Regions from separate parts of the Pantoea sp. USHLN298 genome, predicted to be linked through region 1. Evidence: predicted binding sites of a transcription regulator. Region 1 holds the regulator's gene; each other region holds the start of a gene.
What was found. Region 1 encodes ArgR, which controls arginine synthesis, uptake and breakdown. Its sites were predicted from a motif close to ANTGAATAAAAATACANT; they were not measured.

Region 1 (10,049 bases):
ATACAGACCTGAACCTTGAGCGGCAACTTATCCTTTTCGGTATAAAGCGCGTAAACCGGGCGCGGCTCAGACTGATACTGCGGAAACAGAATATCAATCTCACCGGCATTGATCTCATCAATCACCCACATCATTGGCACGTAGGCGATGCCGTTACCCGCTTTCAGCCAGCGGATCAGGGTCAGTGAATCGTTAGTGACGAAACGCCCCTGCGGCGCCAGTCGCGTCACCAGCCCTTCTGGCGCAATCAGCTCAAAGTTATTATCGGGACGCACGCTATATTCCAGCCAGGCGAAATTATCGATATCGCCCGGTTTTTCCGGCGTACCGTGCTGCGCCAGATAACTTTTTGCCGCGCAGACCACCATCGGCATGGCGCCCAGGCGACGTGAAAACAAGCTGGAATCTTTTAGCGCACCGACCCGAATCACCAGGTCCAGGCCATCGGCAATCAAATCCGGTGCCGGAATGCCGGTGACCAGATTGACGCTCAATCCCGGATACTCACGCAGCATATCGCTGGTCATGCCAGCCAGCACGTTCTGTGCCATGGTAGAGGAGCTGCCAATACGCAGTACGCCAATCGGCGTGTTATTAAAGGCGTAGAGCTGCTCATGCACCTGGGTAGCTTCCGCCAGCATACGACGACAGCCCTGATAATAAATTTTGCCCGCTTCTGTCAGCCCGATACTGCGTGTGCTGCGATTAAGCAATTTGACCTGTAGCTCATCTTCCAGTTTTGCCACGATCTGACTGATCGAAGAGACGCTCAGATGGAGCTGGCGTGCGGCAGCGGTAAACGAACCCAGTTCAACCACTTTGGCGAAAATCGACATGCCCTTGAGTCGTTCCATTATTTACTCTGGCTTAAAAGTGATTTAGATCACATTCTGTAGAAAACTTATAGTCAGGCGCGTTACTATAAGCGCGCCGGGGTATTTCCCGGTGATTCTTCATTGCCTGTTGCCCTTCGATGATACGCTATTATTAAGCCAGCTGGGGTTCGGATAGAGCGACCAGTGGCTTTTCCTGCGACATCTGACGAGGCAAAGAAGTATCCCGGCAAGGTCGAACTAAGGATTTCTGATGAGTGTGCTTCCGGTATTTGTCATGTTTGGGCTCTCTTTTCCGCCCGTTTTCATCGAATTAATTATCTCGCTAATGCTGTTCTGGTTAGTGAAACGTGTGCTGACGCCGAGCGGTATTTACGATCTTGTCTGGCATCCGGCACTTTTTAATACAGCGCTTTACTGCTGTGTGTTTTACCTTGTATCCCGTTTATTTGTCTGAGGTTTAAGTGAAAGCACTCATAAGAAAAATCGCGCGTTACGCGATTACTATCCTGCTGGTCATCATCGCTGTGGTGATTATTTTCCGCGCCTGGGTGTTTTATACCGAATCGCCCTGGACCCGTGACGCAAAATTCGCTGCCGACGTCGTCGCCATCTCACCCGATGTCACCGGTCTGATTACCGACGTACCGGTTCATGACAACCAGCTGGTGAAGAAGGGCGACACCCTGTTTGTGGTGGATCGCCCGCGTTATCAGAAAGCGCTGGACCAGGCCCAGGCTGACGTCGAATATTATCAGGCGCTGGTCGGTGAGAAACGCCGCGAAGCGGGACGTCGTAACCAGCTCGGTACTTCCGCTATGTCTCGCGAAGCGATTGATCAGGCTAACAACGATCTGCAAACCAGCGAACACCAGCTGGCGAAATCGGTGGCGACCCGCGACCTGGCGAAGATCGATCTGGAGCGCACTACCGTTAAGGCACCGTCTGATGGCTGGGTCACCAACCTGAATGTCTACCAGGGCGAATTTATCACCCGCGGTTCGGTGGCGGTGGCGCTGGTGCAACAGCACTCCTTCTACGTGCTGGCCTACCTGGAAGAGACCAAACTGCACGGCGTGGAGCAGGGCTTCCGCGCTGAAGTGACGCCGCTCGGCAGCAATGTGGTGCTGCGCGGTACGGTGGACAGCGTGGCTGCTGGCGTCACCAACAGCAGCAGCTCGGTCGACAGCAAAGGCATGGCAACTATCGACTCTAACCTGGAGTGGGTACGTCTGGCGCAGCGTGTGCCGGTGCGTATTCGTCTTGATCAACAGCCAGGCAACCGCTTCCCGGCAGGCACCACGGCGACGGTGGTGATCACCGGTCAGGCCGATCGCCAGCCGGAACAGGTGTCGCCAATGACCCGACTGTTTAATCGCCTGCGTGAGTTTGGTTAAGAGGGCGATATGATCGAGTTCTTGCGTTTCCCGGTGAAGCTGACCTTCGCGCTGCTTGCCGCGCTGATGATTGGTTTTCACCTTAACCTTGAAACGCCTCGCTGGGCGGTGATGACCGCGGGCATTGTTGCCGGCGGCACCGCCTTCGCCGCCGGTGGCGATCCCTATTCAGGTGCGCTACGTTACCGCGGTGTGCTGCGAATCATCGGTACCTTCATCGGCTGTATCGCCGCCCTGACCATTATGATCGCCACGGTGCGTGCGCCGGTGGTGATGCTGCTGCTCTGCTGCATCTGGGCCGGTCTTTGCGTCTGGCTCTCATCGCTGATCAAAGTTGAAAACTCCTATGCTCTGGGGCTGGCAGGCTATACCGCACTGATTATCGTGGTTACCGCCGACGCCAGCGGCGGCCTGACGCTGGCACCGCAGTATGCGGTAGAGCGCTGCAGTGAGATCGTGCTCGGGATTTTGTGCGCCATTCTGGCGGATATGATCTTCTCGCCGCGCTCGATTAAAAAAGTGATCGATGCTGAAGTGGACTCGCTGCTGGTGGCGCATTATCAGCTGCTGCAGCTCTGCGTCGCGCACGGTGACAAAGAAGAGGTTGATAAGGCCTGGAGCGCGCTGGTGCGCCGTACCACTGCGCTAAACAGTATGCGCAGCCAGCTGATGATGGAATCCTCGCGCTGGAAGAACAGCAATCGACGGCTGCAGATGCTCAATACGCTCTCGCTGACCCTGATTACCCAGGCGGCCGAAACCTTTCTGATTCAGAATGCGCGCCCCGACTACATTCCGCCGCAGTACCGTTTGCTGATTGAAAAAGAGGCCACGACGGTTGAAGAGGTGCATAAGCGGATGAAGGTGATGCGGCGGGTAATGGGTGCCAGCGGCAAATCGACGCCGGACACGCTGGTGAGCTGGGTCGGCGCAGCAACCGAATATCTGCTGCTGCTCAACGGCATTAAAAGTAACAGCCGTATCACCTCGCTGGAAGAGGAGATCCTGCAACGCGAAATCGTGATTCAGGCGCGTTCGGCTGAAACCCATCACGCGATGATCAATGGCATCCGTACTTTTGTTGCCACAGCGCTGGGATCGTTATTCTGGTTATACACCGGCTGGACCTCGGGTAGCGGCTGCATGGTGATGCTGGCGGTGATTACCGCGCTGGCGATGCGGATGCCGAATCCGCTGATGATGGCGAAAGACTTTCTCTACGGCATGACGGTCGCGGTGCCGCTTGGCGCGCTCTACTTTATCTACGTCTTGCCCAATACCCAGCAGAGCGCACTGTTGCTCTGTATTGCCATCGGCCTGCTCGGCTTTATCGGCGGTATCTTTGTACAGCGACGTCAGCTGGGCACCCTTGGTGCGTTAATCGGGACGCTTAACGTGCTGGTGCTGGATAACCCGATGGAGTTCAGATTCAATGTGTTCCTCGATAACGTGCTGGGCCAGGTGATCGGCTGCTTCGTGGCGATGATGGTGATCCTGTTGATTCGGGATAAATCGAAAGCGCGCACCGGACGCAAACTGCTTAACCGCTTTATGTATGCGGCCGTGTCGGCGATGACCACCAATCAGGCGCGCCGCCGTGAAAACCATCTGCCAGCGCTCTATCAGCAATTGTTTCTGCTGTTAAACCTGTTTCCCGGCGACATCGATAAATATCGCATCGCGCTGACGCTGATCATTGGACATCAGCGGTTACGCAATGCAGAAGTGCCGGTGAATGACGATCTCTCCGCCTACCATCGCCAGCTGCGCTACACCGCCGATCGGGTGATCTCCGCCGGCAGCGATGACAAACGACGCTACTACTTTGAGCAGTTATTGCAGGAGCTGGAGGTCTATCAGCAGAAGCTGGTGCATTACGATGCGCCCGTCAGCGTAACCGAACCGGTAAAACGGCTGGCGACCATGCTGAACAAGTATCAGAACACCCTAATCCAAATCTGAAACCGGCCGCTGCGTCCTGCAGCGGCCGGTGTAATGCCATCCCGTCACAAAACCTGTCGCTTTTGCCAACTATACTCTTCTGACGGAAGGGTAAAATGACAGGAGCGAATCAATGACATCACTGCACACAAGCGAACTATTTCAGACCGGTTATTTAGCTGACGGTCAATGGCATCGCACCTCTACCACTTTTGACGTGACCAATCCCGCCACCGGCGAGGTGATCGCGCAGGTCGCTAAAGCGGGTAAAGCGGAAACGGAGCAGGCGATTGCTGCCGCTGAGCGCGCCTTTCCCGCCTGGCGCGCCCTGACCGCCAAAGCGCGCGCGGAGATCCTTTATCGCTGGTACCAGCTGATCATTGAGAACAAGCGCTGGCTGGGCGAGCTGATGACCGCCGAACAGGGGAAACCGCTGAAAGAGGCGGAAGGCGAAGTGGAGTATGCCGCCAGCTTTATTCAGTGGTTTGCCGAACAGGCAAAACGCGCTAACGGTGAAATCATCCCGCCAGCCAAACCGGGTTCCCGTATTCTGGCGACCCGCGAACCGATTGGCGTTGTTGCTGCCATCACGCCGTGGAATTTTCCGATGGCGATGCTGACGCGCAAGCTGGGTCCGGCGCTGGCGGCAGGCTGTACCGGCATCATCAAACCCGCCAACAATACGCCGCTTTCTGCCTTTGCCTTGCTGGCGTTAGCGAAGCAGGCTGGCGTGCCGGATGGCGTACTCAACGCAGTGGCAGGTGATACGCATGCGATTAGCGACGCCATCATGGCCAGTAAAGCGGTGCGTAAAATCTCGTTCACCGGTTCAACCGAGGTCGGCAAGCTGCTGATGCGCAATGCCGCAGAGACGATGAAAAAAGTCTCTATGGAGCTGGGCGGCAATGCGCCTTATATCGTGTTTGAGGATGCGGATATTGATGCCGCCGTGCAGGGCGCGATCGCCAATAAATTCCGTAATGCGGGTCAGGTCTGTGTCAGCGTGAACCGCTTCTACATTCACAGCGCTATCTATGACCGCTTTACCCGCCAGCTGGCAGACGAAGTCAGTAAGCTCAAAGTGGGTAACGGCATGGAAGAGGGAGTGATTGTCGGGCCGCTGATTGAGGCCTCTGCGCTGGAAAAGGTGGAACAGCACGTTAAGGATGCGGTCGCCAAAGGCGGCAAACTGCTGGCTGGCGGCGAGCGTCATGCGCTGGGTGGCAACTTCTGGCAACCGACGGTGATTACCGAGGCGCACGAAGGAATGCAGCTGGCACAGGAAGAGACCTTTGGTCCGGTCGCCGCCTGCTTCCGGTTCGATGATGAGGCAGAGGTGATCCGCCGCGCCAACGATACGCCCTTTGGTCTGGCGGCTTATTTCTACACCCAGAACCTGCAGCGGGTGTTCCGCGTCTCTGCCGCGCTGGAAAGCGGCATGATCGGGATAAACGAATGCGCCGTGTCGACGGAAGTCGCGCCGTTTGGTGGCGTGAAAGAGTCGGGACTGGGGCGCGAAGGTTCGGTGCTGGGTATGGAAGAGTATCTGGAGATCAAAGCGCTGCATCTCGGCGGTTTGGGCTAGCGGTCAGGAACGGGCGGCGCGGGTCGCCCGCAGACGGAGGATGGGAGCCGTCAGCATGAAAACCGAGCGTTTTGATTTCAATGAGATAGTCGATCAGGCACATTTTTTTCGCCAGTTCAGCGAGCGGTTTGCGCTGGAAGAGCGGCGGATCTGCGATCTGGATGGACTATGGGATGTGGTGACCGGCGATCTGTTGCCGATGCCGCTGGAGATTGAGTTTGTAAATCTGGGGAAAGGGCAGCGACGACGCTATGGTGCGCTGATTTTGCTGTTTGATGAAGCAGAAGAGGAGCTGGAAGGTCAGCTGCACTTTAACGTCAGATGAAAAAGGGCCCCGGCGAGCGGGGCCAAAGGGTTCGTCATAAATCTGACGAGGAATTACTTATAGAGCTGAGCGGTGAAGTGATAGTTATCGCCGGTACGGGCCTCAATCACTTTATAGGCGCTGGCACCCTGCTCATCGGCTTTCTGAGAAAGCTCCGCACGATAATCCATCGGTGCCCCCGCTGTACCACTGATGGTGACGGTTCCCGCAGGCTGCAGGTTTTGTGTCTGTTCACCGGTTACCAGCTGTGCGGCAGAAGCGCCGAACGCCATAACGGAAAGCAGGCTGACTGTAGCGATGGTTGTTTTGATTTTCATTGTTCGTCTCCTCATTACGTTCAACAACCTGCGGTGAAAAGAAAGAAGCGGGTCGTCGATACGGGTCCGGCGCCGTTCAGGGCGACGTGACGGTTAATTATTTATACAGCTCAGCGGTGACGTGGTAGGTGTCATCCTGGTTGTTTTCGATGATGCGATAGTGGCTGGCACCCTGCGCATCGGCTTTCTCAGACAGAACCTGACGGATATTGGTCTGATCGCCGTCACGGCCGCTGACGCTGATAGTCTGGTTCATCGGTTGCAGATTCTGGCTCTGTGCCTGCTGATTCGATACCAGGCTGGCTGCGCTGGCACCCATTGAGAACACGGAAGCCAGACTCAGTACGGCAATAGCGAATGTCTTTTTCATGATTAACTCTCCTGAAATTGTTTGCCTGAACCCACCGAGGCGCATAACCGCGCGTCAAAAAGAGGGTTCGGGGCGATATCTGATGACGCTGGGCTTAGTTGTACAAACGGGCAGTGGCGTGATAGTTGCCGTTGTTGTACGCCTCGATCACGCGATAGGCTTTTGCGCCCTGCTGATCGGCTTTATCACTCAGCTGCTGGTTAATTTCCATCGGTGAGCCTGCAACGCCACTGACGCTGACGGTACCTGCGGGTTGCAGATCCTGTGCCTGCGCTGCGGTGACAGATTCTGCTGCCACAGCACCAAAAGAAAGAGCAGAGAGAATGCTCAGCGTAGCGATGGTAGTTTTTACGTTCATGTATTTTTCCTCGTCGTCAATTTTTATCTTTTTAGTTGGTGTGATTTGCATCACGAAAAGAAGTATAGAACTAATAACGGAAGAAATTAATACTCCGCTAATAATGTTTTTTTGTGATTCTTTATCCTTATGGCTACTTTTAATAACCCAGCGTTATAAAAACCGGCTGAAAAATGACCTTTTCAGCCCTTTTTGCTGCAAAAACAGCGGGATAAATCACTTTATCTTTTTGTGCGAAAAGAGGTGGTCGATCAGCCTGGACTTTGATTCAGATCTGGGTAATGTCGCCAGTGTCGTGATGTAAAGCAGTGTAAAATAGCGCGAAAGGTTAAGCAGACCAAAAGGTATGACCATTATTCAGACGAGAGAAAACGACCAAAGCATGACGCTAACGCACTGATTTTAATCAGGACAGGGCAGGAGAAGTGGCAGGCGCGGGCAAAACAGGCTGTTGACCGGCACGATTATGCTCAGTCAACAGGTCCGCTATCAGAGTTCCTGTTCAAACAGGTTAAGAATGGCACCGTGCAGTTGCTTAACCGTGAAGTCGCGTGCGCGGGTGATAAAAATGGTGTCATCCCCGGCGATGGTGCCCAGGATGCCTTCTGATTTGCCCAGCGAGTCGAGCAGGCGCGCAATCAGCTGTGCGGCGCCCGGGCTGGTATGAATCACCACCAGCGCATCGTTGTAATCGATGTCCAGAACCAGGTTTTTTAACGGGCTGGTGGTGGTCGGCACGCCAAGTTCGGCAGGCAAGCAATAAACCATCTCCATTTTGGCATTGCGGGTGCGTACCGCGCCAAATTTGGTCAGCATACGAGAAACCTTTGACTGGTTGATGTTCTCGAAGCCTTCATCCTGGAGCGCCTGAACGATTTCGCCCTGGGAACTGAATTTTTCTTCTTTTAATAAGGCCTTGAAAGCCTTGATCAGATCGTCTTGTTTCGATGGGTTTCGCATAGGTTACCAATAAATAGAGGGAATAACCGCGCAGCCGCCCGCGGCAGAGTGGTGATTATGCATTTAAATGCATTTTTATGCAATCGGTTGATTGATGAACAGGGTTCGGGCGGCTAGCGGGCGGCGATAATAGCAAAGAAATCGTCTCATACCAAAACCCCTGTCACAGCGCTGGAAGGCGAAGGTTGCAAAGTTGTTATATTATTGGTGGTGTAGTAACAGAAAACGCACGTAGCCGTTCTCTGTCTGACGACGGCACAGTTGTCGGTCATTCAGGTATGAAGATGATAAGTAACTTTTGAATCCGGCGATTAAGTGTGAAAACACGTAGAATTAACAGCGGATATTTATCATCGCCTGAGCAGTTGATTAAGGTCTGACACAGATAGAATTTCGGCCCATCTCTGCCCCACCTTAATAAGGAGTTAAGAATGAAAGTTGCCGTTCTCGGTGCCGCTGGCGGCATAGGCCAGGCGCTCGCACTTCTGCTCAAAACCCAGCTTCCTGCAGGTTCAGAACTTTCACTGTATGACATCGCACCGGTGACGCCGGGTGTTGCCGTCGATCTCAGCCATATTCCGACGGCGGTCGCTATCAAGGGATTTAGTGGAGAAGACGCCACGCCCGCCTTGCAGGGTGCCGATGTGGTACTGATCTCTGCTGGTGTAGCGCGTAAGCCTGGTATGGATCGCGCCGACCTGTTCAACGTGAATGCCGGCATTGTGCGCAATCTGATTGATCAGGTGGCGACGACGGCACCCAAAGCCTTAATCGGGGTGATCACTAACCCGGTCAATACCACGGTGGCGATTGCGGCGGAGGTGCTGAAAAAACATGGCGTCTACGACAAAAACCGCCTGTTTGGCGTCACCACGCTGGATATCATCCGCGCCAATACCTTTGTGGCCGCGTTAAAAGGTAAGCAACCTGGCGAGGTTGAGGTACCGGTTATCGGCGGTCATTCCGGTGTGACCATTCTGCCTCTGCTGTCGCAGGTGCCAGGCGTCAGCTTCAGCGAACAGGAAGTGGCGGATCTCACCAAACGCATCCAGAACGCCGGGACGGAAGTGGTTGAAGCCAAAGCGGGTGGCGGTTCTGCCACGCTGTCGATGGGCCAGGCTGCCGCGCGTTTCGGTTTATCGCTGGTGCGTGCGCTTAACGGTGAGGCCAATGTGGTGGAGTGTGCTTATGTAGAAGGGGATGGCGAATATGCGCGTTTCTTCTCTCAGCCGCTGCTGCTGGGTAAAAACGGCATTGCCGAGCGTCAGCCGATTGGCACGCTGAGTGCTTTCGAACAGCAGGCGCTGACCGGGATGCTGGATACGCTGAAGAAAGATATCGCCCAGGGCGAAGAATTTGTGAAGCAGTAAATCATCGCCCTGACCCAACAACGCCCGGCTTAGCCGGGCGTTGTCGTTTACAGGCCGCCAGATTTATAAGCGCGTGCCGCGGGCGTACCGTTGCTGGCTGGCAGCTTCTTGCCCAGCATCTCCATCCGCATCTGGAACGGCGGGAACGGCATCTCGATACCGTGCTGCTCAAATCCGCTGAGGATCAGCTGATGCAGCTCATGACGCAGCGGCATACGATGCCCCATCTCAGCCGCATGTACACGCAGTTCAAACAGCTGAATGCCCTGCTGTAAATCGACCAGGAAAACTTCAGGTGGCGGCGTATCCAGCACATAGCTGCAACGTTCAGCCGCCTGTTTCAGGATGGTTGTCACCTGTTCGCTGCTGACTTTCGCCGGTGCAGGAATGGTCAGCACCACACGCGTCACCGAATCGGACAGCGACCAGTTAACGAACTGCTCGGTGATAAAGGCTTTGTTCGGCACAATAATCTCTTTGCGGTCCCAGTCAGTGATCGTGGTGGCGCGGGTATTGATGCGGGTAATGCTGCCGGTCAGGTCGCGAATCGTGACCGTGTCGCCAATGCGGATCGGTTTTTCAAACAGAATGAT
Region 2 (10,049 bases), on a different contig from region 1:
ACCCATCGTTTCTGGCAGCAGTTAAAAGATCAGCCGGTGGAGTTTATCTGGCAGTCAGAGCAGCACATCAGCGTAGTGGCGGTGCTGCGCGTCGGTCCGACTCAGCATCTGATTCAGGGATTGCATCAGTCGCTGTTCCGGGCTGAAAAGCGCATCGGGCTGATGCTGTTTGGTAAAGGCAACATCGGTTCACGCTGGCTGGAACTGTTCGCGCGCGATCAGGAAACGCTGTCGGCGCGTACCGGATTTGAATTTGTGCTGGCCGGTGTGGCGGATAGCTGCCGCAGCCTGCTGAGCTATGAGGGACTGGACGCCAGTCGGGCGCTGGCCTTTTTTGATGACGAAGCCTTTGAGCGTGATGAAGAGTCGCTGTTCCTGTGGATGCGGGCGCACCCGTTTGACGACCTGGTGGTGCTGGACGTAACCGCCAGCACGCCGCTGGCGCAGCAGTATCTCGATTTCGCCAGCCACGGTTTTCACGTCATTAGCGCCAATAAGGTAGCCGGTGCCTCTGACAGCCAGACGTGGCGGCAAATTCGTGATGCCTTTACCAAAACCGGTCGCCACTGGTTATACAACGCGACGGTCGGCGCGGGTCTGCCGATTAACTACACGGTGCGCGATCTGCGTGACAGTGGTGATACCATTCTGTCGATTAGCGGTATCTTCTCCGGCACGCTGTCGTGGCTGTTCCTGCAGTTCGACGGCACCGTGCCGTTCACTGAGCTGGTGGATCAGGCGTGGCAGCAGGGCTTAACCGAGCCCGATCCGCGTGTCGATCTCTCCGGACAGGACGTGATGCGCAAGCTGGTGATTCTGGCACGCGAAGCGGGTTATGACATCGAACCGGATCAGGTGCGCGTTGAATCGCTGGTGCCGGATAACTGTCAGCAGGGCTCTATCGACCATTTCTTTGAAAACGGGGAAGAGCTGAATGAACAGATGCTGCAACGGCTGGAAGCCGCGCAGGAATTAGGGCTGGTGCTGCGCTACGTTGCCCGCTTTGATGGCAACGGTAAAGCCCGTGTCGGTGTTGAAGCCGTCCGCCCGGAGCATCCGCTCTCTGCGTTGCTGCCGTGCGATAACGTGTTTGCCATTGAAAGCCGCTGGTACCGTGATAATCCGCTGGTGATTCGTGGCCCGGGCGCGGGACGCGATGTGACCGCGGGCGCCATTCAGTCAGATATCAATCGCCTGGCGCAACTGCTGTAATCCTTTCTTTCTCTCTTTTTTCAGGCGCTTCGGCGCCTGTTTGATTCTCTCTCTGTGCTCATCGTGAATTTCCCTCAACCTGAATGAATATTTATCCGCGCCGTTGATCATTTTTTAGTTGACGCTGACGCAGGATTGCGTCATTTTGAACATCTGGACGTCTAAACGTATGGATGTTTGCAGGCCGTTAGTTAACCGATGTGATCGATGAGGGTGCAGGATGAGTTTCTTTCATGCCAATCAGCGCGAAGCGCTAAACCAGAGCCTGGCAGAGCTGAACGGGCAAATTAATGTCTCATTTGAATTTTTCCCGCCTCGCACCAGCGAAATGGAAGAGACGCTGTGGTCCTCAATCGATCGCCTGAGCAGCCTGAAACCCAAATTTGTTTCTGTCACCTACGGTGCAAATTCCGGCGAGCGCGATCGCACCCACAGCATTATCAAAGGGATTAAAGATCGCACCGGTCTGGAAGCGGCGCCGCATCTGACCTGTGTCGATGCCACACGCGAAGAGCTGCGCAGCATCGCGCAGGATTACTGGAATAACGGTATTCGTCATATCGTGGCGCTGCGCGGTGACCTGCCTCCGGGCGGCGGTAAACCCGACATGTATGGCTGCGATCTGGTTTCGCTGCTGAAAGAGGTCGGTGATTTTGATATTTCGGTGGCGGCTTATCCGGAAGTCCATCCCGAAGCCAAAAGCGCGCAGGCGGATTTAATCAACCTGAAGCGGAAGATCGATGCCGGTGCCAGCCGGGCAATCACCCAGTTCTTTTTCGACGTCGAAAGCTATTTACGCTTCCGCGATCGCTGCGTTTCAACCGGCATCGACGTGGAAATTGTGCCGGGCATTTTGCCGGTCTCGAACTTTAAACAGCTGCAACGCTTTGCCACGCTGACTAACGTACGCGTACCGGGCTGGATGAATGCGATGTTTGCCGGTCTGGATGATGATGCCGAAACGCGCAAAATGGTGGGTGCCAATATCGCGATGGATATGGTGAAGATTCTGTCGCGCGAAGGAGTGAAAGATTTCCATTTCTATACCCTGAACCGCGCCGAAATGAGTTATGCCATCTGCCATACGCTGGGTGTGCGTCCCGCCGTCGCGGCAGCGTAATGACGCCCTTTCAGCCAGTAAAAAAGTCGGGATAATCCCGACTTTTTTTATTATCAGTACCGGGCGCGGATGTCACGCCCGTATCGGCTTAACCAGTGTTGCGCATACCTGCCGCCACACCGGCGATGGTGACCATTAATGCCTGCTCAACGCGTGCGTCCGGTTCATCTCCGCGGGCTTCCTGCGCACGTGAACGGTGCAGCAGTTCCGCCTGCAGCACGTTAAGGGGATCGGTATAGACGTTACGCAGTGCAATCGACTCGGCAATCCACGGCTCATCGGCCATCAGGTGAGAGTCGTTGGCAATGGTTAACACCGCTTTGATATCCGCATCCAGCTGATCGCGCAGCTGTTTGCCCAGCGGCCAGAGGGATTTCTCTACCAGACGCTGATCGTAATATTCCGCCAGCCATAGATCAGCTTTCGAGAACACCATCTCCAGCATACCAAGACGGGTTGAGAAGAACGGCCAGTCGCGGCACATCGCTTCCAGCTGATCCTGATGGCCCGCTACCATCGCCTGTTGCAGCGCGGCACCGGCACCCAGCCAGGCGGGCAGCATCAGACGGTTTTGCGTCCAGGCGAAAATCCACGGAATCGCACGCAGCGACTCTACGCCACCGGTCGGACGGCGTTTGGCCGGACGTGAGCCCAGCGGCAGTTTACCCAGTTCCTGCTCCGGCGTTGCCGAACGGAAGTAGGGCACAAAATCCGCATTCTCACGCACATAGCCGCGATACATCGCACAGGAGTCGGCGGAGAGCTGATCCATAATGTCGCGCCATTCACGTTTCGGTTCCGGCGGCGGCATCAGGTTTGCTTCAAGAATCGCGCCGGTGTAGAGCGACAGGCTGGCGATAGTGACTTCCGGTAAGCCATATTTGAAGCGGATCATCTCGCCCTGTTCAGTGACGCGCAGACCGCCACGCAGGCTGCCCGGCGGCTGTGACAGCAGAGCCGCATGGGCCGGTGCGCCGCCACGGCCAATGGTGCCGCCGCGTCCGTGGAACAGCGTCAGCGAAATCCCGGCTTTTTCACAGGTTTTGATCAGCGCATCCTGCGCCTGATATTGCGCCCAGCTGGCCGCCATTACGCCGGCATCTTTCGCAGAGTCAGAATAGCCAATCATCACCATCTGTTTGCCCTGAATAAAGCCGCGATACCAGTCAATGCTCAGCAGCTGGCTCATCACATCATTGGCATTGTTCAGGTCATCGAGCGTTTCAAACAAGGGCGCTACCGGCATGGCGTAGGTGATGCCCGCCTCTTTCAGCAGCAGATGAACCGCCAGTACGTCAGACGGCGTTTTCGCCATCGAGATAACGTACGCTGCGATAGAGCCCTGCGGTGCTTCAGCCGCAACGCGGCAGGTTTCCAGCACTTCGCGCGTCTCATCGCTGGGTTCCCAGCTGCGTGGCAGCAGCGGACGTTTTGAGTTCAGTTCGCGGATCAGGAAGGCCTGTTTGTCAGCTTCCGACCAGCTTTCATAATCGCCAAGGCCAAGATAGCGGGTCACTTCCGCAATCGCTTCGGTATGACGGGTGCTCTCCTGGCGCAGGTCGATACGCACCAGCGGTACGCCAAAGCACTTCACGCGGCGCAGCGTATCAAGCAGCTGGCCGTTGGCGATGATGCTCATACCGCACTGTTGCAGCGACTGATAAATGGCATACAGCGGGTCCCACAACTGGTCGTTCGAGACCAGCAGGTCCGCCGGACGTGGCAGACGTTCGCCTTTCAGCCGACGCTCAAGGAACGCCTGGGTAGTCAGCAGCTGGCTGCGCAGACGTTTCAGGATCACCCGATAAGGTTCGAGCGCTTCCGGATCGCCGCTCAGTTCGCGCACTTCATCGCTGCACTCGGACATCGACAGCTCGGAAATCAGCACGCCAATATCGCGCAGGAACAGATCGGCGGCTTTCCAGCGGCTCAGCTGCATCGCGTGGCGGGTAATCGCCGCCGTGACGTTGGGGTTGCCATCGCGATCGCCGCCCATCCAGGAGGTGAACTGCACCGGCACGAAATCAACCGGTAATTTCATCCCGAACGCCTCTTCCACCTGCTCGTTCAGCTCGCGCAGAAAGGCGGGTACGCCTTCCCATAAGCTGTTCTCGACCACCGCAAAGCCCCATTTGGCTTCATCGATCGGCGTCGGGCGATATTTGCGGATCTCGTCGGTGTGCCAGGCCTGCGCCACCAGCTGGCGCAGACGGCGCATAATCTGGTTACGCTCGTAGTCGGAAATGTCGCTGTGATCGAGCTGTTTCAGACAGCTGTTCACTTCTACCAGTTTGTGAATCAGCGTGCGGCGGGTGATTTCGGTCGGGTGCGCGGTCAGCACCAGCTCCAGCGACAGCGACTCAATCGCCTCGCGGATAGCGCTTTCGCTGATGTCACTCTGCTGCTTCAGGGTCTCAAAGGTCTTTTTCAGCAGTTCGGGATGATTGGCGCCTTCACCGCTGTGCGAAATGGTCTGGTACTGCTCAGCCACGTTGGTGAGGTTAAGGAACTGGCTAAACGCGCGGGCTACCGGCAATAACTCATCATTGGAGAGGTTTTGCAGCGTATTAAGCAGTTCCTTACGATGAGTGTCATTACCTGCACGGGATGACTTGGATAGCTTACGGATGGTTTCCACCCGGTCGAGGATGTTCTCACCCAGCGCATCCTTAATCGTATCCCCGAGCAGTTTGCCGAGCATACTGACATTACTTCGCATTGCGGAATATTGTTCGTTCATTGGACCCTGACACCCTTATCGTCTTGAAAAACTTCTACACCCGACCCTTTTCAGGCAGCAGAAAAAGCAGCAACTTTATCTTCCCGGTCATCTACGGGGAATGTGCTCAGTTGCCGCCTGCCTGCAATCTGAAAATATCTGGATAGTCACCCGGTGGGCATAACATCGTCTTTTATCTAGCCACGTAATGCTGCGTACGTCAAATGAGTTAAAGTGGGGCGAACGTGTGGCTAACTGTCCGAAATTCATGGAATTTATCAGGAGCGGAGCGGGATAAGTTATTCTTATTGTTAAATGCCGCAGAATGACAGGGCATTTTACCGTTATCGCAGTGAAATGCCCCATTTATTGTTAATCAGTGACAAAAATGCTGCACAACCTGACTGATAAGCGCCCGTGTCGGCTTAATAAATGCGGTATCAATAAATTCGTCTGGCTGATGTGCCTGATTAATAGAGCCTGGCCCCAGTACCAGCGTCGGGCAGAGCTGCTGAATAAACGGTGCTTCGGTGCAGTAGTTCACCACTTCGGTTGGCGTGCCCAGCAGTTTTTCCACCACGCTGACCAGTTCATGGTTCGCCGGACATTCATAACCCGGAATAGGCGGATGCAGCTCGGCGACCGTTACACGACCAGGCCAGCGCGCGCTGACCGGCGCCAGTGCCTCGTTCAGCAGCCCATCCAGATCGCTGAGCGATAAGCCCGGCAAAGGTCGGATATCCATATGCAGTTCACAGCAGGCGCAGATACGGTTAGCCGCATCGCCGCCGTGGATATGCCCGAAGTTCATGGTGGGATAGGGAATCGCGAAGCCGTCGTGGTGGTAACGCTCCTGCAGCGTATGGCGCAGCTGCATCAGATGGGTGATCGATTCATGCATCAGTTCAATGGCGTTAACGCCGCGCGCCGGATCGCTGGAGTGGCCCGACTTGCCTTCAATGCGGATCACGTTCGACAGGTGCCCTTTGTGCGCCCGAACCGGCTTGAGTGAGGTCGGCTCGCCAATGATGGCGCAGTCCGGACGCAGCTGGGTCGATTCAGAAAAATATTTCGCGCCGGCCATGGTGGTTTCTTCATCGGCGGTGGCAAGGATATAGAGCGGTTTGCTCAGCGTCGTCACATCCACATCGCGCAGCGTGTCGAGAATAAAGGCGAAGAAGCCTTTCATGTCTGCTGTGCCCAGCCCGTAGAGCTTGTTGTCGTGTTCGGTCAGGGTGAATGGATCGCGGGTCCAGCGACCATCGTCGAACGGAACGGTATCCGTATGACCGGCTAACAGCAGGCCGCCTGCGCCGCTGCCGGTTCGGGCCAGCATATTAAATTTATTGCGGGTACCGGGAACCGGCTGCACTTCAACGCTGAAGCCGAGGTCACGAAACCAGCCAGCCAGCAAATTGATTAAAGTTTCATTACTCTGGTCCAGTGCGGCATCGGTTGCGCTGATCGACGGTGTGGCGATCAACTGGCGGTAGAGTTCGATAAAAGGCGGTAATTTTGTCTTCACTGTTGACGGTCCTTGAGTTAGGATGTATCAATATTCATGCATTAATAGTGAATAAAAATACATTAACGTCGTCTGCATGTGAACCAGAAATCGCTGCAAACGGCATTGTGGGCAACGGGGCAAGGCCGCGACCCGGAACGTGTGACTGTAAAAAGGGTTACAGCCTGATGTTGAATACGCTGATCGTGGGTGCCAGTGGTTACGCTGGCGTAGAGCTCGCCACCTTCCTGAATCGCCATCCAGATATCAACATAACCGCTTTAGCGGTTTCGGCGCAAAGTCCTGATGCGGGTAAGCGCTTGTCCGATCTGCATCCTCAGCTGAAAGGTGTGGTGGATCTCCCGCTGCAGCCGCTGAGCCATGCGTCGGAATGGGCAGATAAAGTGGATGTGGTATTCCTGGCTACGGCCCATGAAGTCAGCCACGATCTGGCTCCGGAATTTCTCAAGGCCGGTTGTGTGGTCTTTGACCTGTCCGGCGCCTTCCGCGTCAATGATCCTGCGTTTTATACCCGCTTCTACGGCTTCACCCATCAGCATGGCGACTGGCTGGATAAAGCGGTGTATGGCCTGGCAGAATATCAGCATCAGCAGATCAAACAGGCGCAGCTGGTGGCGGTACCGGGTTGTTACCCGACCGCGGCTCAGCTGGCACTGAAACCGCTGGTGGATGCCGGGCTGCTAAACGAGGCACAGTGGCCGGTGATCAACGCCACCAGCGGCGTGAGTGGCGCAGGGCGTAAAGCCAGCGTCGGCACCAGCTTCTGCGAAGTCAGCCTGCACCCTTACGGCTTGTTCAATCATCGTCATCACCCGGAAATCGTCGCCCATCTCGGCACGCCGGTGATTTTCACGCCGCATCTGGGCAACTTCCCGCGCGGCATTCTGGCGACCATTACCTGCCGGTTAAATCCGGGCGTGAGCCGCGAGGATGTGGCGGCAGTATTCCAGCGCGCCTACCACGATAAGCCTCTGGTCCGGCTCTACGAGCAGGGTGTGCCGGCACTGAAAGCGGTGGTCGGTCTGCCATATTGCGATATCGGTTTTGAGCTACAGGGCGAGCACCTGATCGTGGTGGCAGCCGAAGATAACCTGCTGAAAGGCGCCGCATCGCAGGCCGTACAGTGTCTGAATATTCGCTTCGGCTTCCCGGAAACCACGTCACTGACTTAACGGACGAGTAAACCATGACCAATCCATTGATTATCAAGCTGGGCGGTGTGCTGTTAGACAGCGAAGAAGCGCTGGCCCGTCTGTTTGATGCGCTGCTGACCTACCGCAGCGCCCATCAGCGCCCGCTGATTATTGTCCACGGTGGCGGTTGCCTGGTGGATGAACTGATGAAAAAGCTGGCGTTGCCGGTGAAGAAAAAGAATGGCCTGCGCGTCACACCGGCCGATCAGATCGACATTATTACCGGTGCGCTGGCGGGAACCGCCAATAAAACGCTGCTGGCGTGGGCGAAAAAAACCGGCATCAACGCGGTGGGGCTCTGTCTGGGCGATGCCGGCATGGTCAACGTTACCCCGTTTGATGAAGAACTGGGCCACGTAGGTCACGCCATGCCGGGTAATCCGGCGCTGATGAACACGCTGCTGGCGGCGGGCTATATGCCGGTGGTCAGTTCTATCGGTATCACCGATGATGGCGAACTGATGAACGTCAACGCTGACCAGGCGGCGACGGCGCTGGCTTCCACTCTTGGCGCGGATTTAGTCCTGCTCTCCGACGTCAGCGGTATCCTCGACGGCAAAGGCCAGCGTATCGAAGAGATGACCGCCGACAAAGCGGAACAACTGATTACCCAGGGCATCATTACCGATGGCATGATTGTGAAGGTCCACGCTGCGCTGGATGCGGCGCGTACGCTGGGCCGACCGGTGGATATCGCCAGCTGGCGTCATGCCGAGCGGCTGCCTGACCTGTTTAACGGCGTGCCGATTGGCACCCGGATTCTCGCTTAACGACTCTGATTCAAGGATTACGAAATGCAAACGCAAGGCATCAAAAAAATCGTTCTGGCTTACTCCGGTGGTCTTGATACGTCGGCCATCATTCCATGGCTGAAAGAGAACTACGGCGGCTGTGAGGTGGTGGCGTTTGTGGCCGATATCGGTCAGGAGCGCAGCGATCTGGAAGGCGTAGAGAAGAAAGCGCTGCAGTCTGGTGCTTCTGAGTGCCACGTGGTTGATCTGCGTGAAGAGTTCATCAGCGATTACGTTTATCCGGTCCTGCAGACCGGCGCATTATACGAAGGCACCTACCTGCTGGGCACCTCAATGGCGCGTCCTATCATCGCGAAAGCGCAGGTTGAACTGGCGCTGAAAGTGGGCGCGGATGCACTGTGTCATGGCGCAACCGGTAAAGGTAACGACCAGGTGCGTTTCGAAACCACCTACACCGCGCTGGCTCCGCAGCTGAAAGTGGTCGCGCCGTGGCGTGAATGGAACCTGCGTTCGCGTGAAGCGCTGCTGGATTACCTGAAAGAGCGCAACATCCCGACCACCGCGTCGCTGGAAAAAATCTACAGCCGTGATGAAAACGCCTGGCACATCTCCACCGAAGGCGGCGTGCTGGAAAGTCCGGCCAATGCTCCGAATAAAGATTGCTGGGTCTGGACCGTCGATCCTTTAGAGGCGCCGGATCAGCCAGAAGAAGTGACGGTGACCGTTGAGAAAGGTCGGGTCGTGGCCGTGAACGGCGAAAAACTGAGCCCGTTCCAGTGTCTGGAAAAACTCAATGTAATCGGCGCGAAGCATGGTGTGGGTCGGATCGATATCGTCGAAAACCGTCTGGTCGGCATCAAATCCCGTGGCTGTTATGAAACCCCAGGCGGCACCATCATGGTTAACGCGCTGCGTGCGGTTGAGCAGCTGGTACTGGATCGCGATAGCTTTAAATGGCGTGAACAGCTGGGTCAGGAAATGTCTTACGTGGTCTACGACGGTCGCTGGTTCGCACCGCTGCGTAAGTCAATTCAGGCGGCGGCAGAATCACTGGCCGAAGAGGTGAATGGCGAAGTGGTCCTGCAGCTCTACAAGGGTCAGGCAACGGCGACGCAGAAGCGTTCACCTAACAGCCTCTACTCGGAAGAGTTCGCGACCTTTGGCGAAGACGAAGTCTACGACCACCGTCACGCTGGCGGCTTTATCCGTCTGTTCTCACTCTCTTCGCGCATCCGCGCCCTGAACGAGCAGAAGAAGTAATCTTCAGGCGAGGTGCGCCTCGCCTCACCGTTTGAGCTCAGGGGCGGCATTTATGCCGCCCTTTGTTTAATGATTTAAAGGAGTTTCCCATGGCACTTTGGGGTGGACGGTTTACCCAGGCAGCAGATCAACGTTTCAAACAGTTCAACGATTCGCTGCGCTTCGATTACCGCCTGGCGGAGCAGGACATCATTGGCTCGGTCGCCTGGTCCAAAGCGCTGGTGACGGTCAATGTCCTGACACAGGATGAACAGCAGCAGCTGGAAGC
Region 3 (10,049 bases), on a different contig from region 1:
GGCGATGCCGGTTCACTATAAAGAGGCCAAAGGCTGGCAGCCCGCGACGCCGCTGGATCAGCAGAACAAAGGCGAATGGTGGGCGGTCTATCACGACGCCACCCTGAGCGGGTTGCTTAGCCAGGTGAGCATCTCGAACCAGAACGTCGCGAATTATGCGGCGCAGTACCGTCAGGCGCAGGCGCTGGCGAGTGAGTCACGCGCCGCGCTGTTTCCGTCACTGGGCTATGACAGCAGCGTGACGCGCAGCGGCAGCCACGCCACCACCGGCAGCAGCCGCACCACCAGCAGCAGCCATCAGGCGGAACTCAGCGCCAGCTGGGAGCTGGATCTGTGGGGCAAACTGCGGCGGACGCTGGAAGAGAACCGCGCCAGCGCAGCGGCCAGCGCCGCAGAACTGGCTAATATCACCCTGAGCGCGCAGTCTGAACTGGCGCAGGACTATTTCCAGCTGCGCTTTATGGACCAGAAAATTGCGCTCTATCAGCAGAGCGTGGCGGCCTATCAGCGCTACCTGAAGGTGATCAATAACCAGTATCAGGCTGGCACCGCGTCACTCGCCACCCAGGCGCAGGCGCAGATGCAGCTGGAGAGTGCCAGCGCCTCGGCGCAGGATTACCAGTGGCAGCGCGCTCAGCTGGAGCACGCCATCGCGCTGCTGGTCGGCAAAGCGCCCGCCGACTTCAGCCTGCCCGCCGCGCCGCTGAATGCCACTCTGCCCGCCATACCTGCCAGCCTGCCGGGGCAGCTGTTGCAGCGCCGTCCCGATATCGCCTATGCCGAACGTAACATGGCAGCGGCAAACGCTGCGGTGGGCGTGGCGGTGGCCGGTTACTATCCCGATCTCACTCTGAGCGCCAGCGGCGGCGTCAGTGCATCGGCGCTGCATTCGCTGTTCGCATTGCCGAACCGCGTCTGGTCGCTGGGGCCGGAGTTGAGCGGCACGCTGCTCGACTTTGGTGCCACCTCAGCGCAGGTCGATCAGGCACGCGCCAGCTGGGATGCCAGCGTTGCCAGCTATCGTCAGACGGTATTAGCCGCGTTGCAGGAGGTGGAAGATCAACTGGTGGAACTCAATACCCTGCAGGGCGAGATAGCGGCCCAGCAGCGCGCAGCCGTGGCGGCGCAGACCTCGGCGCGGGTGACGCGCAATCAGTATCAGGCCGGGATGATCGACTACCTCGATGTGGCAACCACCGAAAACAGCAGCCTGAGCGAACAACAGAGTTTACTGACGCTGCAAAGCACCCAGTGGGTCAGCAGCGTGGCGCTGATTGCCGCGCTGGGCGGCGGCTGGCAGGCACCCTGAGCGTAGTGGATAATTCTGTTGTCGAACTGCGTCAAATCCTGCATCGTGAGGGGCTATTTTTCACGATGCTAAGGAGCGGGCATGGTATTCACACTATTGCGTCTGGTATTCCGCCTGTTATGGCGGGTCGAACTGCGCGGCGACGTCGCCGAACTGCATAAGCAGAAGGTACTGATCACGCCGAACCATATGTCGTTTCTCGACGGCATATTGCTGGCGCTATTTTTGCCGATTAAGCCGGTCTACGCGGTCTATTCGACCATCAGCGAAAGCTGGTTTATGCGGCTGGTTAAACCCTTTATCGACTATGTGCCGCTCGATCCCACCAAGCCGATGGCGCTGAAACAGCTGGTGCGGCTGATCGACAGCGGCCGTCCGGTGGTGATCTTCCCGGAGGGACGGATCACCGTCACCGGATCGCTGATGAAAATCTACAGCGGCGCCGGTTTCGTCGCGGCGCGATCTGGCGCGAACGTGGTGCCAATGCGGATAGAAGGGGCGGAGTTCACGCCGTTTGGCCGGCTGGCGGGCGTATTCAAACGCCGTCTGTTTCCGCGCATCACTCTCAGCATTCTGCCCGCGACCCGCATCCCGATGCCGGAAGCGAAACGGGCGCGCGATCGCCGGCTGCTGGCGGGCGAACATCTGCATCATGTGATGATGGAAGCGCGCATGGCGGTGCGCCCGCGTGAAACTTTGTTTGATGCTTTTCTCGCGGCCCGTTCACGCTACGGTGCCTTTAAGCGCTGCATTGAAGATGTCAATTTCAAGCCCGACAGCTACAACGGCCTGCTGAAAAAATCGCTCGGCGTGGGCCGCATCCTCGAACGTTACAGCCAGCCGCGCGAAGTGGTCGGTCTGCTGCTGCCCAACACTACCGTCACGGCGGCGGCAATTCTCGGCGCATCACTGCGCGGACGGGTTCCGGCGATGCTGAACTACACCGCGGGCGTCAACGGTATGCGGGCGGCACTGACCGCGGCGCAGATCAAAACGGTCTTCACGTCGCGGCAGTTCCTCGACAAAGGCAACCTATGGCATCTGCCGCAGGGGCTCGATGATGTGCAGTGGATCTATCTGGAAGATCTGAAAGATACCGTTACCAGTAAGGACAAACTGTGGATCGTCGCCCATCTGCTGATGCCGCATCGCGCCCAGCTGCCGCAGCAGCCGGAAGATGCGGCAATGGTGCTGTTCACCTCGGGCTCGGAAGGCCATCCCAAAGGGGTGGTGCATTCGCATAAAAGCCTGCTGGCGAATGTCGAACAGATCCGCACCATCGCTGACTTCACCCCGCGTGACCGCTTTATGTCGGCGCTGCCGCTGTTCCACGCCTTTGGTCTGACCGTTGGCCTGTTTACGCCGCTGATGACCGGCGCGCAGGTGTTCCTCTATCCCAGCCCGCTGCACTACCGCATCGTGCCGGAGCTGGTCTACGACCGAAACTGCACCGTGCTGTTTGGCACCTCAACCTTCCTCGGTAACTACGCGCGCTTTGCCGCGCCCTATGATTTTGCCCGTCTGCGCTACGTGGTGGCCGGGGCTGAGAAGCTGCAGGAAAACACCCGCCAGATCTACATGGAAAAATATGGTATTCGCATCCTCGAAGGCTACGGCGTAACCGAATGCGCGCCGGTGGTGGCGATTAACGTGCCGATGGCGGCGAAGGCGCACACCGTTGGACGCATTCTGCCGGGGATGGATTCGCGACTGATGTCAGTGCCGGGCATTGAGCAGGGCGGACGGCTGCAGCTGCGCGGCCCGAACGTGATGAAAGGCTATCTGCGGGTCGAGAATCCCGGCGTGCTGGAAGTGCCGGTCGCCGATGATGGCGAAGGCAATCAGGAAGCGGGCTGGTATGACACCGGCGATATCGTCAGCTTTGATGAGGCAGGCTTCTGCCAGATTCAGGGACGCGCCAAACGCTTCGCCAAGATCGCTGGCGAGATGGTGTCGCTGGAGATCGTTGAGCAGATCGCCCTGAAAGCGTCGCCGGACAAGCAGCATGCCGCCTCACTGCGGCCGGATGGTCAGCGCGGCGAAGCGCTGGTGCTGTTCACCACCGACGGCGAACTGGCGCGTGACGGCCTGCAAAAAGCCGCCCGTGAGCTGGGCGCGCCGGAGCTGGCGCTGCCGCGCGATATCCGGGTGATGAAACAGCTGCCGCAGCTCGGCAGCGGTAAACCCGATTACGTCACGCTGAAAAAGCTGGCGGAAGAGGAGCAGGCATGAGCCTTGATCGTAATGCGCCGCTGATGTCACGCGGCATGATCGCCGTGATTATCGCCCAGTTCTTTTCGGCCTTCGGCGATAACGCGCTGCTGTTTGCCACGCTGGCCGTGCTGAAAAGCCAGTTCTATCCCGACTGGAGCCAGCCGGTGTTGCAGATGCTGTTTGTCGCCACCTACATTCTGCTGGCGCCGTTTGTCGGGCAGATGGCCGACAGCATGGCGAAAGGGCGGGTGATGATGATCGCCAACAGCCTGAAGCTGCTGGGCGCACTGGCGATCTGTTTCGGCTTCAACCCGTTCCTCGGCTATACCCTGGTGGGGATAGGTGCTGCGGCCTACTCACCGGCCAAATATGGCATCCTCGGTGAAATCACCCACGGCGAAAAGCTGGTGAAAGCCAACGGGCTGATGGAAGGGTCGACCATCGCCGCGATCCTGCTCGGCTCAGTAGCGGGCGGGATGCTGGCGGACTGGCATCTGCTGGCGGCGCTCGGCATCTGCGCGGTCACCTACGGCGTCGCGGTTATCGCGAACCTGTTTATCCCGAAACTGCAGGCGGCGCGTCCGGGGCAAAGCTGGCAGATCGCCGCCATGCTGCGCAGTTTCTTCCGGGCGGCGGCGGTGCTCTGGCATGATGCCGAAACGCGTTTCTCGCTGCTGGGCACCAGCCTGTTCTGGGGCGCGGGCGTGACGCTGCGTTTCCTGCTGGTACTCTGGGTGCCGGTGGCGCTGGGCATTCATGACAACACCACGCCAACCACCCTCAATGCGATGGTGGCGATGGGTATCGTGCTGGGTGCGGCGGCAGCGGCGAAGCTGGTGACGCTGGAAACGGTGCGTCGCTGTATGCCGGCCGGGGTGCTGATTGGCGTAATGGTGGTGGTCTTCTCACTGCAGCATTCGCTGCTGAATGCCTATTTGCTGCTGATGGTAATTGGCGCGCTGGGGGGCTTCTTTGTGGTGCCGCTGAATGCGCTGTTGCAGGCGCGCGGTAAAGAGAGCGTCGGCTCGGGCAATGCGATTGCGGTGCAGAATCTCGGTGAGAACAGCGCGATGCTGCTGATGCTGGGGTTCTATACGCTGGCGATTAAAGCCGGTGCGCCTGCGGTCGCTACCGGCATCGGGTTTGGCGTGCTGTTTGCGCTGGCCATCGCCCTGCTGTGGCTGTGGCGACCGGCTAAACGCTAAGGCTGGCCGCCTCGCTGCCAGCGTCAGGCAGCGAGGCGGCTACGCATCCGTCGTGACTCAGCGACGAACGGCAATCGCCTCAATTTCAATCTTCACATCTTTTGGCAGGCGCGCCACTTCAACGCAGGAACGGGCCGGGAATGCCGCCTGATGCTCGGTGAAGAATGCCTCATAGGCTGCATTCACCGTGGCGAAATCGTTCAGATCCTTAACGAATACCGTGGTTTTCACGATATCGCCGACCTTCAGGCCAGCCGCTTCCACGATCGCCTTCACGTTTTCCAGCGACTGACGCGCCTGGGCGGTCACGTCATCGGCGACCATGCCGGTGGCCGGATCGACCGGGATCTGACCGGAGGTGATGATCATGCTGCCGAGATCGACACCCTGAACATAGGGGCCGATGGCGGCAGGGGCTTTTTCAGTACTGATTTCACGAGACATTATTGCTCCTTGAATAAGGCAGTAGGGCGGTGAGCCCGCCGGTGCTGACCATTATAGGGTCGGCCGGAACGATTACCAGTGACCCAACACCACATGGCGCGCGAACTCTTTTTCACAATATTTGCACTTCAGATGAACATCATCGGCGCGCTGCTTCACCGCAAAACTGGAGAAGACCGGTTCGCTGCGGCTGATGCAGTTGCTGTTCGGGCAGGTCAGCACCCGCTCAACGTGCTCCGGCAGCGTCGGGGCGATCTTCGCCACCACTTCGTAATCGTCGATGCGGTTGACCGTAGCATGGGGCGCATAGACCGCCAGCTGGTTGACCTGGTCGTCGGTCAGAAAGGTGTTTTCAATCTTGATCAGATCTTTGCGGCCCATCTCGCCTGACGGCAGATTCAGGCCGATGGTGATGCGCTGATCGGTCTCGGTCAGACGGAACAGGGAGAGCAGTTTGAATCCGACCAGGGCCGGGATATGGTCGATTACCGTGCCGCGCTTGATCGCTTCGACCTGCAATTTGTTGTCGTGTGTCATCTGAGGATCTCCTTACAGGGCGGGTTCGCTGTTTAATACCAGCGCCAGCAGAGCCTGACGCGCGTAGATGCCGTTTCCGGCCTGCTGGAAGTACCAGGCGTAGGGGGTTTTATCGACATCGGTGGTGATTTCGTCGATGCGCGGCAGCGGATGCAGCACCTTCATGTTGTCACGCGCCGTCGCCAGATCGGCGGCCCGCAGAATGAACTGCGCTTTGACGTTGGCATACTCCGACGGATCGAGCCGCTCTTTCTGTACCCGCGTCATGTAGAGGATATCGAGCTGCGGCATCACCTCTTCAAAGCTGTCATGCCGTGACCAGGCGATGTTTTTCTCATCCAGCATATCGGTGATGTAAGCCGGCATCGCCAGCGCATCGGGGGCGATAAAGAAGAAGCGGTTGCCATCAAACTTCGCCAGCGCCTGTGTCAGGGAGTGCACGGTGCGGCCATATTTCAGGTCGCCGACCATCGCCACATTGAGCTGGTTCAGGCGACTCTGGGTCTCCTGAATGGTGAAGAGATCGAGCAGCGTCTGGGTCGGATGCTGGTTGGCTCCGTCACCGGCGTTGAGAATCGGGATGCCGCCAGAGAACTCCGTCGCCAGCCGCGCCGCGCCCTCCTGCGGATGACGCATCACAATCGCATCAACATAGGTGCTGATCACGGAGATGGTATCGGCCAGGGTTTCGCCTTTCTTGCCCAGCGAGGTATTGCTGCCGTCGGCAAAACCCACAACCGATGCGCCGAGACGATGAATCGCCGTCTCAAACGACAACCGGGTACGGGTCGAGGCTTCAAAAAAGCAGCTGGCGATCACGTTATGCTTCAGCAGCTCCGGCTGCGGGTGCGCTTTGAGCTGTGCAGCGGTATGCAGCACCAGTTCCAGCTCATCACGGCTGAGGTCGTTGATCGAAATAATGTGCTTGCGATATAGCGGGTTAGCCATAGCTTTCTCCTCTGCGCGGCCGGATTGCGGACAAAAAAAAGCCCCTGATTAAGGGGCTTTTTTAAGATCGGGTCGATGACCGAAAGAAACAGCGGCGCCGCCTGTGGTCAGGCGTGATTGAGCGTCAAATTGTCCGCTGCGCTGTAGCATATTTCCTCCGGCAAATTGTGGCGCATTATACCCATTCGCTGCCGGGCAGCAAGGGAAAATCGTGCGCGAGGAAACCGTTTGCGCTGGCCCTGAAGCAGGGCGATTGGGCTGCCGTGCCTGGCTGGTACAGGCAGACGCCGGGAATCTGCATCAGCGTTGACCCAGCGTCGCCACCATCACCGCTTTGATGGTGTGCATCCGGTTTTCCGCCTGATCGAACACGATGCTGTGCGGGGACTCAAATACCTCATTGCTCACTTCCATGCCGTTCGGCAGATCGTACTGTTCCGCCATCTGCCGGCCCAGCGTGGTCTGATCGTCATGGAAAGCGGGCAGACAGTGCAGGAATTTCACCTGCGGATTGCCGGTGAGATCGAGCATCGCCCGGTTAACCTGATAGTCACGCAGCAGGGCGATACGCTCTTCCCACACCGCTTTGGCTTCGCCCATCGACACCCAGACGTCGGTGTAGATAAAGTCTGCACCTTTGACGCCGTCAGCAATGTTATCGGTGAGGGTGATTTTGCCGCCGGTCTGCTGTACCACGTCGCGACACTGCTCCACCAGCTGCGCCTCTGGCCAGCAGCTCTGCGGTGCCACCAGACGCAGATCCAGCCCGACCAGCGCCGCCGCTTCCAGCATGGTGTTGCCCATGTTATTGCGGGCATCGCCGACGTAAACCAGCGTCATCTGGCTGAGCGTTTTGCCTGGCAGATGCTCCTGCATGGTCAGCAGATCGGCCAGCAGCTGTGTCGGATGAAACTCCGTGGTCAGTCCATTCCACACCGGCACGCCAGCGTGCTCCGCCAGGGTTTCCACCAGCTCCTGGCCGTAACCGCGATACTGGATACCGTCATACATCCGGCCCAGTACCCGCGCGGTGTCGCGCATCGACTCTTTATGCCCGATCTGGCTGCCGCTCGGACCGAGATAAGTAACGTTAGCACCCTGATCGTAAGCGGCAACTTCGAAAGAGCATCGGGTACGGGTCGAGTCTTTTTCGAAGATGAGCGCGATGTTTTTGCCTTTCAGGGTCGGGACTTCACTGCCACTTTTTTTCGCGCGTTTTAATTCCGCAGCAAGGGTAAGCAGGTGATTAATTTCGGCCGGGGTAAAATCCAGTAGCCTGAGGAAATGGCGCTGATACAGCTGACTCATACAACACTCCGGTAACCATAAAAATGAATTAAAATTCAATCTAACCGTATGAATATGCATTTTCAACCCCGACGAGAATAAACTTTTCGTTTTGTGTAGTGGCGCGACAGGCAGTGTGGGAAAATAATTGTTTATTGCCGAACTCAGAGAGGACATCGTTATGGCATATGAAGCATTATTGGAAGAGCAGCGTGAAGAGACGCGCCTGATCATTGAAGAGCTGCTGGAGGATGGCAGCGATCCCGATGCGCTTTATACCATCGAGCATCATCTCTCGTGCAACAACTTCGATTCACTGGAGAAGGCCGCAGTTGACGCCTTCAAGCTGGGTTATGAAGTGACCGAGCCGGAAGAGCTGGAGCTGGAAGATGGGACGACCGTGATGTGCGTTGACATCATCAGTGAATCGGCGCTGAAGCCAGAGCTGATTGATGTGCAGGTTGAGCAACTGGTGAACCTGATCGGTAAATACAATGTCGACTACGACGGCTGGGGCACCTACTTTGAAGACCCGGACGCCGAAGATGAAGATGACGAAGACGCCATCGACGATGAAGATGATAATGGCATTCGCCACTAAGTCGCGCAGGGCGGGGAATTCTCCGCCTCTCTTCTTTTCCAGCCCTGTTTTAACACCATGAACTACGCACCCTTACTTGAACCCATTTATCAGTTTCTGCACTGCCGCACGCCACAAGCCTGGATTGATGAGGCGCGTAAACCGGAAAATCTGACCCTGCTGTTAACCGACCATCTGGTATGCGAACTGAAAGCCGCGCAGACCGCGGTCTGGCTGATCCGTAAATATGTGGCTGACAAACCCAGCGGTGAGGCGATCCTCGGCTGGCTGAAACCGTACGAAGATTTTATCTTCCGCGAAGATGGCGACAGCGTCTTTATCAATGCCCATAAAAATCTCACCAAACGCATCATCGTCCGCAATGAACTGCCGTGGGCGGATGAGCTGGTGGAAAAGATGGTGCTGCTGATTAAAGAAGAGCTGCATCACTTCTATCAGGTATGGGAAATTATGCAGTCGCGCGGATTGGTCTATCAGAAGATCACCTCCAGCCGCTATGCGAAGTCCCTGCTGCGTGAAGTGACAACCCATGAGCCGGAGACGCTGGTGGATAAGCTGATTTGCGGTGCTTACATTGAAGCGCGCTCCTGCGAGCGGTTTGCGGCGCTGGCGCCGTGGCTGGATGGCGAGCTGGAGAAGTTTTATATCTCACTGCTGCGCTCAGAAGCGCGCCACTATCAGGACTATTTAACCCTGGCGGCGCAGATCTCAGCGAAAGATATCGCGCCACGGGTACGGGCGATTGGCGAAACCGAAGCGCGATTGATCAGCGAGCCGGACGGCGAATTACGTTTTCACAGTGGCGTACCGGCCTTCTGAACCGCAGCGTTACAGCTAAAGAGACTGGGCTGACGGTGCAGTGGCCCGCATCGGCTACAGGTTTTTCAGCATCCGCACTTCACAGTCAACGTGACCGGTACAGCCCATGGCGCTGTCGATATGCTCAAAGCCCAGCGATTCATACAGCTTAATCGCTCTGGTCAGGCTGGCCGTGGTTTCGAGGTAGCAGCGACGAAAACCGTGCTGACGGGCATGATCCAGCGCCCGCAGCGCCAGCTCGCGCGCCAGTCCCTGACCGCGTACCGCAGGCAGGAAATACATCTTCTGCAGTTCGCAGATATCGGGCGCGCTGCAGGCCAGTGGCGCTACGCCGCCGCCGCCGACCACCTTGCCGTCAGCCTCAATAATCCAGTAGGCGCTCTGTTCGGCGCTGTACAACTCAAACAGGTGGTCAAGTTGCGGATCGGATACGGTGTATCCCTTATCCGCCGTCAGGCCGAACTCCGCTGAAACGTCGCGGATTACCTGGGCAATATGCGGATTGTCGGCGGCAGTAATCGGCCGCACCTGGAGGTGCTGAGAGTCAGAAATCATGTTGGGATTGGATTGTGCAATTCAATTAGACATACACCAGAAATAACATTATCGTCATGTAAAAGCAATATTTGTGATAATTTACACAGGCATTAAATGTGCATTTATCCTTTTTATGGTGATTTAATTA

Region 2: argC (N-acetyl-gamma-glutamyl-phosphate reductase) is a predicted target of ArgR. The motif match lies at 6,623-6,640, and genes of this name have one in related genera.
Region 3: argF (ornithine carbamoyltransferase) is a predicted target of ArgR. The motif match lies at 7,988-8,005, and genes of this name have one in related genera.

The regions. Positions count from the first base shown of each region.
Region 1 covers NZ_JBBCRO010000006.1:418,645-428,693, reverse strand. The annotation lists gene aaeR (HTH-type transcriptional activator AaeR) at 1-854, opposite strand, end outside; gene aaeX (p-hydroxybenzoic acid efflux pump operon protein AaeX) at 1,087-1,290, shown strand; gene aaeA (p-hydroxybenzoic acid efflux pump subunit AaeA) at 1,298-2,230, shown strand; gene aaeB (p-hydroxybenzoic acid efflux pump subunit AaeB) at 2,240-4,192, shown strand; gene WFK59_RS17720 (NAD-dependent succinate-semialdehyde dehydrogenase) at 4,305-5,756, shown strand; gene WFK59_RS17715 (barstar family protein) at 5,812-6,081, shown strand; gene yhcN (peroxide/acid stress response protein YhcN) at 6,135-6,398, opposite strand; gene WFK59_RS17705 (YdgH/BhsA/McbA-like domain containing protein) at 6,496-6,768, opposite strand; gene yhcN (peroxide/acid stress response protein YhcN) at 6,863-7,126, opposite strand; gene argR (transcriptional regulator ArgR) at 7,616-8,086, opposite strand; gene mdh (malate dehydrogenase) at 8,518-9,456, shown strand; gene mscM (miniconductance mechanosensitive channel MscM) at 9,504-10,049, opposite strand, start outside.
Region 2 covers NZ_JBBCRO010000010.1:97,999-108,047, forward strand. The annotation lists gene WFK59_RS21545 (bifunctional aspartate kinase/homoserine dehydrogenase II) at 1-1,212, shown strand, start outside; gene metF (methylenetetrahydrofolate reductase) at 1,433-2,332, shown strand; gene ppc (phosphoenolpyruvate carboxylase) at 2,421-5,072, opposite strand; gene argE (acetylornithine deacetylase) at 5,428-6,576, opposite strand; gene argC (N-acetyl-gamma-glutamyl-phosphate reductase) at 6,744-7,748, shown strand; gene argB (acetylglutamate kinase) at 7,763-8,539, shown strand; gene WFK59_RS21575 (argininosuccinate synthase) at 8,564-9,781, shown strand; gene argH (argininosuccinate lyase) at 9,871-10,049, shown strand, end outside.
Region 3 covers NZ_JBBCRO010000004.1:322,010-332,058, reverse strand. The annotation lists gene WFK59_RS12490 (efflux transporter outer membrane subunit) at 1-1,309, shown strand, start outside; gene aas (bifunctional acyl-ACP--phospholipid O-acyltransferase/long-chain-fatty-acid--ACP ligase) at 1,391-3,541, shown strand; gene lplT (lysophospholipid transporter LplT) at 3,538-4,728, shown strand; gene ridA (2-iminobutanoate/2-iminopropanoate deaminase) at 4,786-5,172, opposite strand; gene pyrI (aspartate carbamoyltransferase regulatory subunit) at 5,245-5,709, opposite strand; gene pyrB (aspartate carbamoyltransferase) at 5,722-6,657, opposite strand; gene argF (ornithine carbamoyltransferase) at 6,958-7,965, opposite strand; gene rraB (ribonuclease E inhibitor RraB) at 8,126-8,545, shown strand; gene miaE (tRNA isopentenyl-2-thiomethyl-A-37 hydroxylase MiaE) at 8,603-9,364, shown strand; gene WFK59_RS12445 (GNAT family N-acetyltransferase) at 9,419-9,919, opposite strand.